2 regions of the Pseudorhizobium banfieldiae genome follow, and region 2 is predicted to be linked to the other one. Evidence: predicted binding sites of a transcription regulator. Region 2 holds the regulator's gene; the other holds the start of a gene.
What was found. The regulator HrcA, encoded in region 2, represses chaperone genes, less so after heat shock. The targets are predictions, from matches to a motif close to GTTAGCACTCNCNNNNNGNGAGTGCTAAC.
Positions count from the first base shown of each region.

Region 1: the regulator HrcA is predicted to act here: its motif matches at 5,236-5,264, upstream of groES (co-chaperone GroES).

Region 1 is NZ_FO082820.1:424,491-432,497, forward strand. It holds gene hisS (histidine--tRNA ligase) at 1-10, shown strand, start outside; gene NT26_RS01980 (ATP phosphoribosyltransferase regulatory subunit) at 13-1,134, shown strand; gene hisG (ATP phosphoribosyltransferase) at 1,131-1,829, shown strand; gene NT26_RS01990 (class I SAM-dependent DNA methyltransferase) at 1,834-2,436, shown strand; gene NT26_RS01995 (DoxX family protein) at 2,505-2,960, opposite strand; gene groL (chaperonin GroEL) at 3,184-4,824, opposite strand; gene groES (co-chaperone GroES) at 4,885-5,181, opposite strand; gene NT26_RS02010 (TIGR01459 family HAD-type hydrolase) at 5,433-6,281, shown strand; gene NT26_RS02015 (bifunctional riboflavin kinase/FAD synthetase) at 6,292-7,272, shown strand; gene ileS (isoleucine--tRNA ligase) at 7,506-8,007, shown strand, end outside.
Region 2 is NZ_FO082820.1:48-8,054, forward strand. It holds gene dnaA (chromosomal replication initiator protein DnaA) at 511-2,073, shown strand; gene hemW (radical SAM family heme chaperone HemW) at 2,142-3,326, opposite strand; gene rdgB (RdgB/HAM1 family non-canonical purine NTP pyrophosphatase) at 3,327-3,971, opposite strand; gene NT26_RS00020 (VOC family protein) at 3,985-4,395, opposite strand; gene rph (ribonuclease PH) at 4,408-5,127, opposite strand; gene hrcA (heat-inducible transcriptional repressor HrcA) at 5,302-6,384, shown strand; gene grpE (nucleotide exchange factor GrpE) at 6,472-7,131, shown strand; gene ptsN (PTS IIA-like nitrogen regulatory protein PtsN) at 7,207-7,668, opposite strand; gene hpf (ribosome hibernation-promoting factor, HPF/YfiA family) at 7,734-8,007, opposite strand, start outside.

The DNA.
Region 1 (8,007 bases), 420 kb from region 2:
GGCAGGCTGACCATGCCCGTGACCGACCTGCCGGACTTTGCCGGTGACCTGCTGGAGGAATTCGAGGCGCGCCGCACGGTGCGCGTCAATACGCCGGTCATCCAGCCTGCCGAGCCCTTCCTCGACATGGCGGGCGAAGACCTGCGCCGCCGCATCTTCCTGACGGAAAGCGAGACCGGTGCCAGCCTCTGCCTTCGGCCCGAATTCACCATCCCCGTCTGCCTGCGCCACATCGAGACCGCGACCGGCACGCCGAGGCGCTATTCCTATCTCGGCGAAGTCTTCCGCCAGCGTCGTGAAGGCTCGCACGAATTCTACCAGGCCGGCATAGAGGATCTTGGAGAAGGCGACACCGCCGCCGCCGACGCCCGCGCGATCGGCGATGCGATGGGCATTCTTGGCCGGCTTCTTCCCGGACGTGCTCTTGCACTGACGCTCGGCGACCAGGCGGTTTTCGAAGCGGTGGTGAGGGCGCTTGGCCTGCCGCTCGGCTGGCAGAAGCGGCTGATCCATGCCTTCGGCGACATGGCGCATCTCGAGGCGCTTCTGGACCGACTCGCGAGACCCCAGCCGGTGGCGGGCCTTGAACCGCAGATAGCGGCGCTTCTCGCTTCGGGCGAAGAGGATGAACTGGTGGCGCGGATCGACCGCACCATGCAGGAGACGGGCTACTCCACCAATGCCAGCCGTCCGCCCATCGAGATCGCGCGGCGCCTGAAGGACAAGCTGGCGCTCGCCGAGACCAGGCTCGATGGGGGCGCATTGCTTCTCCTGCGGGAGTTCCTGACGCTCAGGCTGCCGCTCGCCGATGCGTCCTCGGCGCTCGCGGGCTTTGCCGATGCAGCCGGGCTTGACCTCGACCCGGCGCTTGCCTGGTTCGACGCGCGGCTGGCCGCACTGACCGAAAGCGGGCTTGATCTCTCCGGCATGACCTATCGCGCCGCCTTCGGCCGTCCTCTGGACTATTACACCGGCTTGGTTTTCGAAGTGACCGAGACAGGGTCATCGGCCGTGCTTGCGGGTGGCGGCCGCTTTGACCGGTTGCTGACGTTACTGGGCGCTAAGGATCGCATTCCGGCGGTGGGCTTTGCGCTCTGGCTCGACCGCATCGAGCAGGCGAGGGACCAGGAATGACGATCACGATCGCACTGCCCTCCAAGGGGCGCATCAAGGACGATACGGCGGCCGTCTTCGATCGCGCCGGCCTCGCCATATCCGCCGTCGGCAATGATCGCTCCTATCGCGGTCGGATCGATAGCATGGAAGGCGTCGAGGTCGCCTATCTCTCCGCGTCGGAGATTGCGCGGGAACTGGCGGCTGGCGCGGTCGATTTCGGTGTCACCGGCGAGGATCTCGTGCGCGAGGGGCTGGCCCAGGTCGATGCCAAGGTTGAATTCTGTGCTCGTCTAGGCTTCGGCCAGGCGGATGTCGTCGTCGCAGTGCCGGAGATCTGGCTGGATGTGGAGACGATGGAAGATCTGGGAGATGTCGCCGCCGACTTCCGTACCCGCCACGGTCGGCGTCTTGCGATCGCCACGAAATACTGGCGGCTGACGCAGCAGTTCTTTTCGCGCCAGCACGGTATCCAGCTCTACCGGATCGTCGAGAGCCTCGGGGCTACCGAGGGTGCGCCGGCAGCGGGACAGGCGGATATCATCGTCGACATTACCTCCACCGGCTCCACGCTCAAGGCAAACCACCTGAAGGTGCTGGGCGATGGCGTGATCCTGAAGAGCGAAGCCTGCCTAGTTCGTGCCCGGAAGCCGGAGCATGAGCGGGATCCGCGTATCGGCAGGATCATCCAGGCAGTGCAAGGGGCGGTTGTCTGAGCGGATGGCCGACGACGACAACATCATCGGTCTCTACGAGCGGCACGCGCAGGCTTTCGATCAGTTGCGCGGCAAGAACCTCTTCGAGAAGCCCTGGCTGGATCGCTTCGCCGCGCTTCTTCCGCCGAGCGGTACCATTCTGGATCTAGGCTGCGGCTCCGGAGAGCCGATCGCCGGCCATTTCATCGCCCGCGGCTTTCGTCTGACCGGTGTCGACAGCTCCCCGTCACTGATCGAGCTGGCAAGACAGCGGTTTCCCGATCAGCAGTGGATCGTCCGCGACATGCGCAGGCTGCCGCCCGGGCGGACCTTCAACGGCATCATCGCCTGGCACAGCTTCTTCCATCTCAGCCCGGCGGACCAGCGCGCCATGTTCCCGGTCTTCGCCTACCTCGCGGCACCCGGGGCAGCGCTGATGTTCACGGCCGGCCATTTTGAGGGCGTGGCGATGGGGGAGTTCGGCGGCGAGCCGCTCTATCATGCGAGCCTGTCGCGGCAGGAGTATGGGGACCTGCTGGCGGCGCACGGTTTCAAACCCGTGGCGCAGATGGACCAGGATCCCGCCTGCGGTGGCGCCACCGTCTGGTTGGCGCAGCGCCACGCTTGATATCCACGAAAAACCCGCCGGTCCGCGTGGGATCCGGCGGGTTCGCCTTGGGCAGGGAATGTCGAAGGTTAGGCAGCGATTGCGACCGAACCACGGCGGCGGGCGTCGAGCGAGTAGGCGCCCGCGCCTAAAGCGGCAAGCGCCAGGAAGCCGCCTGCGATCGTCAGGTTCTTCATCATCATCAGGCCGTTGAACATGGTCAGCAGGCCATTGGCCGCTTCCGGGAAGTCAGGCACGTTGATGGCGCCGGAGTGGAAGACGAGGCCCGTAAAGGCGGAGAAGAGTGCCAGCAGGATCGCCGAGATGCGGGTCTGGAAGCCGACCAGAACGAAGAGGCCGACGACCAGTTCGAAAACGCCTGCGAGATAGGCAAGCGCGGTCGCTGCCGGGAAACCTGCCCCGGCGATCATACCTGCGGTGCCTGCAGGATCGAGGAGCTTCGGATAGCCGGACAGGATGAACATTGCCGAAAGCAGGACGCGGGCGGCAAGCAGCAGAAGGTTGTTGGTCGAGGTGTTGGGCATGGGATTTCTCCAGAACGAAAGATTGATGTTCAGTGGCATCGAATTCTGGAGCGGAATATGCCCGCCTTTCGCATCGTCCGAAAGGTGAACAATCGGAGACAGATTGTCTTCTAAAGTTGAACGGCGGACGAATCTTGCATCTTTCACCCCAACAGAAAAGGGCGGTCCGAAGACCGCCCTTCCTGATTTGAACCGGATGGCTCAGATGTAGGACCCGAAGGTCTTACATCATGTCCATGCCACCCATTCCGCCCATGCCGCCCGGCATGCCTGCCGGGGCATCCTTCTTCGGCAGTTCGGCGATCATGGCTTCCGTCGTGACGAGGAGGCCGGCAACCGAGGCTGCGTCCTGGAGGGCGGTGCGAACGACCTTGACCGGGTCGACGATACCCATGGCGATCATGTCGCCATACTCACCGGTCTGGGCGTTGTAGCCGTAGTTGTCGGTGTTGCCTTCGAGGATCTTGCCGACGACGATCGAAGCTTCGTCACCAGCGTTCTCTGCGATCTGGCGGGCCGGAGCCTGCAGCGCGCGGCGAACGATGTTGATGCCGGCTTCCTGGTCGGCATTCTCGCCCTTGACGGAAAGCTGGTGGGAAGCACGGAGCAGAGCGACGCCGCCACCCGGTACGATGCCTTCCTGAACGGCGGCGCGGGTCGCGTTGAGCGCGTCGTCGATGCGGTCCTTCTTTTCCTTCACTTCGACTTCCGTCGAGCCGCCGACGCGGATCACGGCAACGCCGCCAGCGAGCTTTGCAAGGCGTTCCTGCAGCTTCTCGCGGTCGTAGTCCGAAGTGGTCTCTTCGATCTGCGCCTTGATCTGGGCAACACGGCCTTCGATGTCGGTCTTCTGGCCGGCACCGTCGACGATCGTGGTGTTTTCCTTGGAGATAGAGACCTTCTTTGAACGGCCGAGCATGTCGAGGGTAACATTCTCGAGCTTGATGCCAAGGTCTTCGGAGATGACAGTACCGCCCGTCAGGATAGCGATGTCTTCGAGCATGGCCTTGCGGCGGTCGCCGAAGCCCGGAGCCTTGACGGCAGCGATCTTGAGGCCGCCACGCAGCTTGTTGACGACGAGCGTTGCGAGGGCTTCGCCTTCGACGTCTTCAGCGATGATGAGGAGCGGCTTGCCCGACTGAACGACGGCTTCGAGGACCGGCAGCATGGCCTGCAGGTTGGAGAGCTTCTTCTCGTGCAGCAGGATGTAGGGATCGTCGAGATCCGCAACCATCTTTTCCGGATTGGTCACGAAGTAGGGCGACAGGTAGCCGCGGTCGAACTGCATGCCTTCGACGACTTCGAGTTCGGTTTCAGCGGTCTTGGCTTCTTCAACCGTGATGACGCCTTCATTGCCGACCTTCTGCATTGCTTCAGCAATGTCGAGGCCAATCTGGCGCTCGCCGTTGGCAGAGATGGTGCCAACCTGTGCGACTTCTTCCGAAGTGTTGATCTTCTTGGCCTTGGCCTGGAGATCGGCGACGACGGCCTTGACGGCGAGGTCGATGCCGCGCTTCAGGTCCATCGGGTTCATGCCGGCTGCAACGGCCTTGTTGCCTTCGCGGACGATGGCCTGGGCCAGAACGGTTGCAGTCGTGGTGCCGTCACCGGCGATGTCGTTGGTCTTCGAAGCGACTTCGCGGACCATCTGGGCGCCCATGTTCTCGAACTTGTCTTCCAGTTCGATTTCCTTGGCGACCGAGACGCCGTCCTTCGTGATGCGCGGTGCGCCGAAGGACTTGTCGATCACGACGTTACGACCCTTGGGGCCGAGGGTGACCTTGACGGCATCGGCGAGGATGTCGACGCCGCGCAGCATCTTTTCGCGCGCCGTGCGGCCGAACTTTACTTCTTTAGCTGCCATTTTGAGAACTCCTGAAAAGGGGTGTCAGCGTAATTTCGGGATGGGCGAGAGGCTGTAAGATCAGCCGATGACGCCCATGATGTCGGATTCCTTCATGATGAGGAGATCGACGCCATCGAGCTTGACTTCAGTGCCGGACCACTTGCCGAACAGGACGCGGTCGCCGACCTTGACGTCGAGAGCAACCTGCTTGCCGCTTTCGTCGCGGGCGCCCGGGCCAACGGCGACGACTTCACCTTCGGCAGGCTTTTCCTTGGCGGTGTCCGGGATGATGATGCCACCCTTGGTCTTTTCTTCAGACTCGACGCGACGAACGACGACGCGGTCGTGCAGGGGGCGGAAATTGGTGCTTGCCATTGTCTAATCCCTCGATCAAATGACATGGACAGGTCTGCGGACCCGTATCTGGTTGCTAGCACTCAGTAGAGGAGAGTGCTAGCTGGCGTCGAGATAAGCTCGGCTCGAATGAGAGTCAAGAACGAGCCGGATCGAAATTTCCCGGAATCTCGTTCGATGTTGCCATGTCCTTGGAAGGCAGGAAAGGCCTTGCCATCCTGCACCAGCTTTGCAATGTCAGCGCCGGTTCAGATATCGGTTCGGGAAAAGACATGGCCAAGCGCATCAGCAGTCTCACAGAGATTAACGGCAGTTACGACGTGGTCCTGTCGGATGTCTGGGGCGTGGTCCACAATGGCGTCGATGCCTTCCCGGATGCCTGCAAGGCGCTGGCCGACGCGCGTGCAGCAGGGACGACCGTGGTTCTGATCACCAATTCGCCGAGGCCTTCGCCCGGCGTTATTTCCCAGCTTCGGCTGCTGGGCGTTCCCGACAGTTCCTATGACGGCATCGTCACCTCGGGTGACGTGACGCGCCACCTGATCGCCGAGGGGCCTCGGAAGGTCTTCCTCCTCGGTCCGGAGCGCGACATGCCGCTATTCGATGGGCTGGACGTCGAGGTGGTCGGAGCGGATGAGGCAGACGCTATCGTCTGCACGGGCTTCTTCGATGACGAGAAGGAAGTGCCGGAAGATTATCACGACATGCTCGTCGCCTTCCAGAAGCGCGATGTTCCCTTCATCTGCGCCAATCCGGATCTGGTGGTCGAACGCGGACACCGCATAATTCCCTGTGCCGGAGCCGTCGCCGCCTATTACGAGGATCTCGGCGGCAAGAGCCGCATTGCCGGCAAGCCGCACACCCCGATCTACGAGGAGGCGCTTGCTTTCGCCCGCCAGGCGCGCGGCGAGGTCGCCAGAGAGCGGGTCATTGCGATCGGCGACGGCATGCCGACGGATGTCCGCGGCGCCATCAGCCAGGGCCTCGACCTCCTCTACGTCAGCGCCGGCATCCACGTGAACGAGTACACGGTGAACGGGCAGATCGACGAGGCGGTGATGAACGCCTGGCTGAAGCGCGAAGGGGCGGCGCCGAAATGGTGGATGCCGCGGCTCGCATAGGAAAACGCCGATGACCGTCTTCCACCGCAACGAGAAGAAGGAGCCGCTGCCGCCAGGCCTGAAGGGCGGTGTCGTGGCGATTGGCAACTTCGACGGGGTCCATCGCGGCCACCGCAGCGTTTTGGAGCGTGCGTTGCAGCTTTCGCGGGCTCGCCACGTTCCGGCGCTCGTGCTGACCTTCGAGCCGCACCCGCGCACCGTCTTTCGCCCCGACAGCCCCGTCTGCCGACTGACGCCAGCCCCGCTCAAGGCGCGGCTGCTGGAGGGGATGGGCTTCCATTGCGTGATCGAATATCCGTTCGACCCGGAGTTCTCGCAGCGTTCCGCCGAGGAATTCGTCCAGACCGTGCTCGTTGACTGGCTGCAGGCCAGCGCCGTCGTCACCGGCTTCGACTTCCATTTCGGCAAGGGCCGCGAAGGTGGGCCTGCTTATCTGATGGCCGCGGGTGAACGACATGGCTTCGGTGTGAGCCTTGTCGACGCCTTCCGCGACGAGAATGCCGAGGTCATCTCCTCAAGCCGTATCCGGGCGCTGCTGGCGGAGGGCGATGTTGCCGCGGCAGCTGGCCTGCTCGGCTACCGCTTCACGGTGGAGGGTGAGGTGGTCGGCGGTGAGAAACTCGGCCGCACGCTCGGCTATCCGACCGCCAACATGATGTTGCCGCCCGAGATGGAACTGAAGCCCGGCATTTATGCGGTGCGCTTTCGCAAGGCAGACGGCATTCTCCACGATGGCGTCGCGAGCTACGGCCGCCGCCCGACGGTGACGGAGAATGGCGCACCGCTGCTCGAAACCTATCTCTTCGACTTCACCGGCGACCTCTATGGCCAGACCTGCTCCGTCTCCTTCTTTGGCCATCTGCGCGACGAGGTGAAATTCGACGGACTGGAGCCGCTGGTCGAGCAGATGAAACGCGACGAGGAGGAGGCGAGGGCGCTCCTCTCCGGCGTGCGGCCGCTGGGCGAACTGGATGCGAAGATCGCTTTCTAGGACTGGCCGCTGTTCAAACAGGTCTCTTCCTTTCCCCCTCGAAAAGCCGTAAAGACGCCGATCATGAGAACGTACCGGCTGGTCCCCATCATTCGAATTATCGGCCCGGCCTTTCGCGCCGCCTGATCCGGGCGTCGGGAAGGTCCGGGTATTCAGGCGCCTGACTGGCGCCTCCGCCACCTCATTCCATTTTTCCGACGCGCCCTCTGGCGCCAGAAACGATTGCCTGACTTATGACCGATACCGCCGAAAAGCTGGATTATTCCAAGACCCTCTACCTGCCCGAGACCGAGTTCCCGATGCGCGCCGGCCTGCCGCAGAAAGAACCGGAACTGGTCAAGCGCTGGCAGCAGATGGATCTTTACAGACAACTTCGCGCCTCCGCCGCCGGTCGCGAAAAGTTCGTGCTGCATGACGGCCCGCCCTATGCCAACGGCAACATCCATATCGGCCACGCGCTGAACAAGATCCTGAAGGACGTCATCACCCGCTCCTTCCAGATGCGCGGCTACGATTCCAACTATGTCCCCGGCTGGGACTGCCACGGACTGCCGATCGAATGGAAGATCGAGGAGAAGTACCGCGAGAAGGGCAAGAACAAGGACGAGGTTCCGGTCAACGAGTTCCGCCAGGAATGCCGCGAATTCGCGGCGCATTGGATCAAGGTGCAGTCGGAGGAGTTCAAGCGGCTCGGCATCGAGGGCGATTTCGATAATCCCTACACGACGATGAACT
Region 2 (8,007 bases):
ATGCAAACCGGGTCGGAAGAGTCAACGCTTGCCAATTAATTTTGGGTAAAAATCAGCATTGATCTCCACCTCCGATCCTGCCTAAATGGCTTCAGCAAGGGCACGGGGACGACTTCAAGAAAGCCGCCGCCATTCGCGTTTTACCGGCGCGGAGCAGCAGCTTTTTCGCTCTTGTTGCGGACTGCGATGTCCGCTTTCCATGTAACCAAAGGTTGTGCGCCGGATTCCTGTCGGGAATGCGAACGGGACGGGTGTGCGACGACTGGCTTCGGCCGGAGACAAGGAGGAAGTAAGGACGGGTCTCGTCAGGACGAGGATGGGAGCCCGGGTAAACGGTCGCGGAGACGCGGCGTTAGGTCCGAGAAGCGGTATCTTTGACTGTACCGCAACGTTGACAAAGGACGCAGGGACGGCTCGACGATGATGCAGCAGCAGGTCGAGCTTGCGAGATCGAGGATGGTCTGGCGGCAGCGGTGCCGCTGGTGCAGGAACTAGAAGGCGGCAGAATAAATGCAGACGAATACGGCGGCACGTGCATTGGGCGAGGCGGACCATGTACGACAGGCATTCGAGACATCATCGACGCAGACAAAAGAGGTAAGCTCGGACATGACGGATGAAGCTCTCTTCGGTCGCGTAAAGCAGCGGTTGAAGGCCCAGGTTGGTGCCGATGTATACACAAGCTGGTTTGGTCGCCTAAAGCTTCATTCCTTCTCCAAGAGCGTCGTTCGGCTGAGCGTTCCGACCACCTTTTTGAAATCGTGGATCACCAACCGCTATCTTGACCTGATCACCAGCATCTTTCAGGCGGAGGAGCCGGGCATCCTGAAGGTGGAGATCCTGGTTCGCAGCGCCAGCCGCAATCCGCGTCCGGTTTCCGCAGAAACTAGCCCTCAGGCCACAGAGGCCGCCCCCGTCGCTACGCCCTCTGCCTCGCGGCAATCGGCATCCCGCGAAATCGGCAAGATTGCCACCTTTCCGACAGCCGCGGCGAGCCCGCGACCGAGTGCTGCCGCGCCGCTGTTCGGCTCACCGCTCGATTCCCGCTTCACCTTCGATACCTATGTGGAGGGTCCGTCCAATCGGGTAGCGCTGGCTGCGGCCCGAACGATTGCCGAGGCTGGCGCCGGCGCCGTCCGGTTCAACCCACTGTTCATCCACTCCGGTGTCGGTCTCGGAAAGACGCACCTGCTCCAGGCGATTGCCAATGCCGCCGTCTCCAGCGCCCGCGCGCCGCGCGTCGTCTACCTGACTGCCGAATATTTCATGTGGCGCTTCGCAACCGCGATCCGTGACAACAACGCCCTGACGCTCAAGGATTCGCTGCGCAATATCGACCTTCTGATCATCGATGACATGCAGTTCTTGCAGGGCAAGATGATCCAGAACGAGTTCTGCCACCTGCTCAATACCTTGCTCGACAGCGCCAAGCAGGTGGTCGTGGCCGCCGACCGTGCGCCTTGGGAACTGGAGTCCCTGGACCCGCGCGTCCGTTCGCGCCTGCAGGGCGGCGTGGCGATCGAGATGGAAAGCCCCGACTATGAGATGCGCTTCGAAATGCTGAAGCGTCGCCTGGAGGCGGCTCAGCAGGAAGACGCCTCGCTGGACATCCCGGTCGAAATCCTCTCGCATGTGGCCCGCAATGTCGCCAATAGCGGTCGCGAACTGGAAGGTGCATTCAACCAGTTGCTCTTTCGCCGCTCGTTCGAGCCTTCGCTGTCGATCGAGCGCGTCGATGAACTGCTCGCCCATCTGGTCGGCACTGGAGAGGCAAAGCGCGTCCGCATCGAGGACATCCAGCGGATCGTCGCCCGTCACTATAACGTCTCGCGACAGGAACTCGTTTCCAATCGCCGAACACGAGTCGTGGTGAAACCGCGCCAGATCGCCATGTATCTGGCGAAGACTCTGACGCCTAGGTCATTCCCGGAGATCGGTCGCCGCTTCGGCGGACGCGACCATACGACGGTACTTCATGCTGTACGAAAGATTGAAGACCTGATCTCGGGCGACAGCAAGCTCTGCCACGAAGTGGAGCTTCTGAAGCGGCTGATCAACGAGAACAATGCCTGATCAAGATAGGCCGGCAGAGATGCCGGCCTTCTCGTTTATCCGGCAGGGGCCGGTTGCTGTCCAAATCCCTAGCAGGCCAGATCCGCGACCACGGCGTCCAGGATGAGCATTCCCTTAGGGGTGCAGCGCAGCCTCGAATTGCCAAGCCGTTCGATAAAGCCGTGTTCCAGTAAGGTCTCCTCCCGTGCGGGATCGGGATCCCGGCCGGACAGTTGCTGCCAGCGGGCAAGGTCGACGCCCTCGGTCAATCTCAGCCCCATCAACAGCAGTTCGTCGGCCTGCTCGTCGCGGCCGAGGTCCTCCTGGTCCACAAGGCCGTGTCCCTGTTGCTCTACGAGTTCCAGCCATGTCTCGGGACGCCGTTCGGTCGCTGTCCCGATCTTGGCCGCGCCGCGTGTGAGGCGGCCGTGTGCTCCCGGCCCGATCCCCGCATAGTCGCCATAGCGCCAGTAGGTGAGGTTATGGCGGCTTTCGGCGCCCGGTCGGGCATGGTTTGAAACCTCATACGCCGGCAGTCCGTGACGGGCGGTGATCTCCTGCGTCGCCTCGTAGAGGTTCGCAGACTGATCGCCGTCGGGCACGACAAGCTTGCCGGCCTTGTGAAGGCCGTAGAACGGCGTGCCTTCCTCGATGGTGAGCTGGTAGAGCGAGAGGTGGTCGACGGCATAGGAGATCGCCTGCTCGAGCTCGGCCTCCCATGCCTCGACCGTCTGCCCTGGACGGGCATAGATGAGGTCGAAGCTCATGCGGGGAAAGATCTCCCGCGCCAGGCGGACCGCCTTCAGCGCATCGGTCACGTCATGGAGCCGGCCCAGAAATTTCAGGTCGGCATCGTTGAGGGCCTGCACGCCCAAAGACACGCGGTTTACGCCTGCCGCCCGATAGCCGCGGAACCGCTCCGCCTCGACGCTGGACGGATTGGCTTCCATGGTGATCTCGATCCCATCCGGCACATGCCAGTACCGGGCAATGCCGTCGAGGACTGCGGCGACCGTGCCCGGCTCCATCAGCGACGGCGTTCCGCCGCCGAGGAAGATACTGGTAACGGTCTTCGGCCCGCTCATCTGACGCATGGTGGCCATCTCCCGCAGGAAGGCGGCGGTAAAGCGAGGCTGGTCGACAGGCTGGTGCCGGACATGGCTGTTGAAATCGCAGTAGGGACACTTCGCCGCGCAGAACGGCCAATGCACATAGATGCCGAAGCCGGGTTCCCCGGTATCGGGCAGAAGGGGCGCGTCGGGGTTGAACGGCACTCAGCTCTCCAGGCAGGTTTCCACGAAGCGCTTGAATGCGCGGGCGCGGTGCGAAAGCGCATCGGAACCCCCGGGCTTCCAGCCGTGCTTTTCTTCCGAGCTCATCTCGCCGAAGGTAGTGTCATAGCCCTTCGGCTGGAAGACCGGGTCGTAACCGAAGCCCTTGTCTCCCCGGGGCGGCCAGACGACGCTGCCCTCGACCTCGCCACGAAAGAACTCCGTATGGCCATCCGGCCAGGCAAGGCAAAGCACGCTCACGAAACGGGCGGTGCGCTGCTCGGCGGTGGTCGCCCCGCGCTCTAAGAGCGCCTTCTCGACCTTCTCCATAGCCATGATGAAATCGCGGCTGCCGTCCTCGCGCTCTGCCCAGTTGGCAGTGTAGACGCCCGGTTGCCCATCGAGTGCATCGACGACGAGGCCGGAATCGTCGGAGAGCGCCGGAAGGCCGGATGCCGTGGCGGAGGCCAGTGCCTTGATAGCCGCGTTTTCCTCGAAGGTCGTACCGGTCTCGGCCGGCTCCTCCAGCGCCAGTTCAGCCGCAGATTTCGCGCTGAAGCCGAACGGAGCAATGAGCTCGGCGATCTCGCGGATCTTGCCGGCATTGTGGCTGGCGACGACGATCGTCCTGGTGTCGAGTTTGCGCATGTTCCTGATTTCCTCAGCCGATGGACCAGAGGCCCGGTTCGGCGCATTCGAGACTGTTGCCCGCCGGATCGCGGAAGTAGATCGACCGGGCGCCGTTCGGCCATATCACGTCGCTCTCGATCGCGACGCCTGCCTTCTTCAGCGTGTCGGCGACAGCGTCGAGATTGCTGCGGGCGACCCGAAAGCAGGCATGGCCTGCACCTGTCGCGCCATGTGGCGGGACTTGCGGCCCGTTCTCGGCAGGCGGCTTCACCGTCTCGTCCGGATTGAAGACAAGCAGCACGCCTTGCCCGCACCGGAAGAAGACATGGCGGTTGCTGGCCCGGACGATCCGCTCCAGTCCCAGGATGCCGCCGTAGAAACCCTCTGCCGCATCGAGATCTTCGGCATAGAGGGCGGTCTCGAGCATCCCTTCGATCAGCATCGCGCTCTCCGGTCAGGCAGTGATGGCCTGCTTCTGAAGTGCCACCAGTTCCTCGGTCCCCGCCTTCGCCAGCGCCAGCAGTGAAAGGAACTCTTCCTGGCTGAACGGTGCACCCTCGGCGGTTCCCTGTACCTCCACGATACCGCCCGTGCCGGTCATGACAAAATTGGCATCCGTTTCGGCGGCGGAATCTTCGAGATAGTCGAGGTCGATGACCGACTGTCCAGCGAAGATACCGCAGGAGATCGCCGCGACGTGGTCCTTCAGGACCTTGTCGAGCTTCGTCATCGAACGGGCTTCCATCCATTTCAGGCAGTCGTGCAGAGCAATCCAGCCGCCCGTGATGGCAGCGGTTCGCGTGCCGCCGTCCGCCTGGATGACGTCGCAGTCGATGGTAATCTGCTTTTCCCCAAGCGCGCTCAGGTCCACCACGGCGCGAAGCGAGCGGCCGATCAGGCGCTGGATTTCCTGGGTGCGCCCGCCTTGCTTGCCGGACGCAGCTTCGCGCTTCATCCGATCACCGGTCGCGCGAGGCAGCATGCCGTATTCGGCCGTCACCCAGCCCTTGCCGCTGTTGCGAAGCCATGCCGGAGGCTTCTCCTCAAGGCTCGCGGTGCAGAGGACGTGGGTGTCGCCGAAGCGGACGAGGCAGGACCCTTCCGCATGTTTCGAGAAGTTGCGCTCGAAGGAAACCTTGCGCATCTGGTCGGTTTTTCTGCCTGAAGGCCGCATGTCATGCTCCTGAGAATTTCCTAGGCGTTCTACGGACGTCGCCCGGCATTTGCAAAGGAAAAGGGGCAAGGCGTGTCTCGGAGCGGTCCCGAAGGCGCGCAGAACTTCCGTATGGCGAAGACCGCGCCGGATCACTATATTCCACCCAGACAAACCGAGGGCTTCAAGGGAACGATGGGATTGATGGAACGAAGGGAAAGCGGCGCGGTGCTTGACGACCGTTCGCGTGAGATCTTCAGACGCATCGTCGAAAGCTACCTTGAAACCGGAGAACCACTTGGTTCTCGAAATCTTTCCCGCCTCCTGCCTATGTCGCTGTCGCCGGCATCTGTCCGCAATGTCATGAGCGATCTGGAAGAGCTCGGCCTCATTTATTCTCCACACGTCAGCGCAGGTCGATTGCCGACCCAGTCCGGCCTGCGCTTTTTCGTCGATGCCTTCATGCAGGTTGGTGATCTCTCGGAGGAGGAGCGGACGAGCATTGAACGCCAGATCCGCCCGGAGGACCGCGACCGACCGCTTGAGAGCCTGATGCACGATGCCAGCCGGATGCTCTCCGGTGTCTCGCGCGGCGCCGGCATCGTCGTCACCACCAAGAGTGATCCTATCCTCAAGCATGTAGAGTTCATCCGGCTGGAGCCGACCAAGGCCCTGGCGGTCCTGGTAGGCGAACATAACCAGGTCGAAAACCGGATCATCGACCTGCCTGCGGGAGTGACCTCCTCGCAACTGACAGAAGCCGCAAACTTCCTGAATGCTCATCTGACGGGCCAGACTCTCCTTGAGCTTCGCGCCGAACTCGAGAGGCTGAAGACGCAGGTTCAGACGGAGTTGACCGCGCTGTCGCAGGATCTCGTGCAGCGCGGCCTGGCCGTCTGGTCCGGGACGCGCGAAGACGGCAAGCCGAACCAGTTGATCGTACGCGGGCGCGCAAACCTGCTCGAAGGAATGACGGGTCTCGACGATCTGGACAGGCTGCGCCTGCTCTTCGACGATCTGGAGAAGAAGGACAGCCTCATCGAGATACTGAACCTTGCCGAAAGTGGGCCGGGCGTCAGAATCTTCATTGGGTCGGAGAACAAGCTCTTCTCGCTCTCGGGCTCGTCCCTGATCGTCGCGCCCTACAGGGATCAGGAAGAACGCATCGTGGGGGCCGTCGGCGTGATCGGCCCGACACGGCTTAACTATTCGCGGGTCGTCCCGATGGTCGACTATACCGCCCAGCTTCTGGCGCGCCTGACCCGGAAGCCACGATAACACCCCATTCTCGGACCAGCCTTGATTTTTGAGGTCCAAACCTCGATATCGGGCACGACTTTGTGAACTAAGATACCGGAGATGGTCATGACCGACGAGACAAAGAAAACCGGACCTGACGCGGGCAAGCACGAAACCGCCGCGGAAAATGCTGCCGAGGCTGTGGCATCGGGGCAGCAGGATCAGGAGACGGTTGAGGGTGGTGAATCTCGGATCGCCGAGCCTGATCCCATCGAGGCAATCAGGGCCGAAAATACCGATCTTCGCGATCGTTTCCTGCGTATGGCCGCCGAGATGGAAAACCTGCGTCGTCGTACGGAACGCGATGTGAAGGACGCGAAGTCCTATTCGGTCGCCGCCTTCGCGCGTGACATGCTGGCCGTCTCCGACAATCTCCGTCGGGCGATCGATGCCGTCCCGGCCGAAATTCGTGCCGCGGCCGACCAGAGCCTGACCTCGCTGCTCGAAGGCGTGGAAATGACCGAACGTTCGATGCTGTCTGCGCTCGAACGCCACGGCGTGAAGAAGATGGACGCCGAGGGCCAGAAGTTCGATCCCAACTTCCACCAGGCCATGTTCGAGATCCCCAATCCCGAAGTGCCGAACAACACCATTCTCCAGGTGGTTCAGGCGGGTTACACGATCGGTGAGCGTGTCTTGAGGCCTGCCATGGTTGGCGTTTCCAAAGGGGGGCCGAAGGTCGAAGGGACCACCGCCCCCGGCGAGAGCGAAACGACGAACGGCTGACAACCTCTCCGTAAACGCAAAATAGCCGCCCGCTGCCATAGGCGACGGGCGGCTATTTCAGTCTCAGTTCTGTTGTCAGGCGGCGGTTGCCTGTTCCTGGTTCAGGAAGGCGTAGATCGCCGATGCCGAATCCGTCTGGCGAAGCTTCGCGACAAGTTCCTGGTCGCGCAACACGCGGGCGATCCGCGAAAGCGCCTTAAGGTGGTCTGCTCCGGCCCCTTCGGGAGCAAGCAGAAGGAATACAAGGTCGACGGGTTCATCGTCGAGAGCCTCGAAGTCAACGGGCGTTTCAAGTCGCGCGAAGACACCGCTAATGGACGAAATACTGTTAAGCTTGCCATGCGGAATGGCCACGCCGTGACCGACGCCGGTTGAACCCAACCGTTCCCGCTGCAGAATGACGTCGAAGATCTCCCGCTCGGCAACCCCGGTGAGCTTGGAGGCCCTGGAGGCCAACTCCTGCAACAGCTGCTTCTTGGAATTTACTTTCAGGGCGGGAATAATCGCATCTTGCTGTAGCAAATCTGCCAAAGCCATTCTCTTCTTCCTTTTTACCACCGCAAGGTGGAGGGAGCGTCGTCGCCGACGCTCTCCCAGAATCGTTAGCCTTTGATATTGGTGGAGTCGATCCAGCCGATATTGCCGTCGTTGCGGCGATAGACGATGTTCAGGTCTTCCTTGCCGGGGCTCCGGAAAAGCAGGACCGGCTCGTCCGTCATGTCCAGGGCCATGACAGCGGTAGCGACCGACATCGTGCGCAACTGCTTGGAACTTTCCGCCACGATGGTGGGCGCGAAATCCTCTGGCAGTTCCTCGTCTTCTTCCGGAATGGCATCCATGACGGTGTAGGCGATCTCCTGGCCGTTGCCGTGGGAA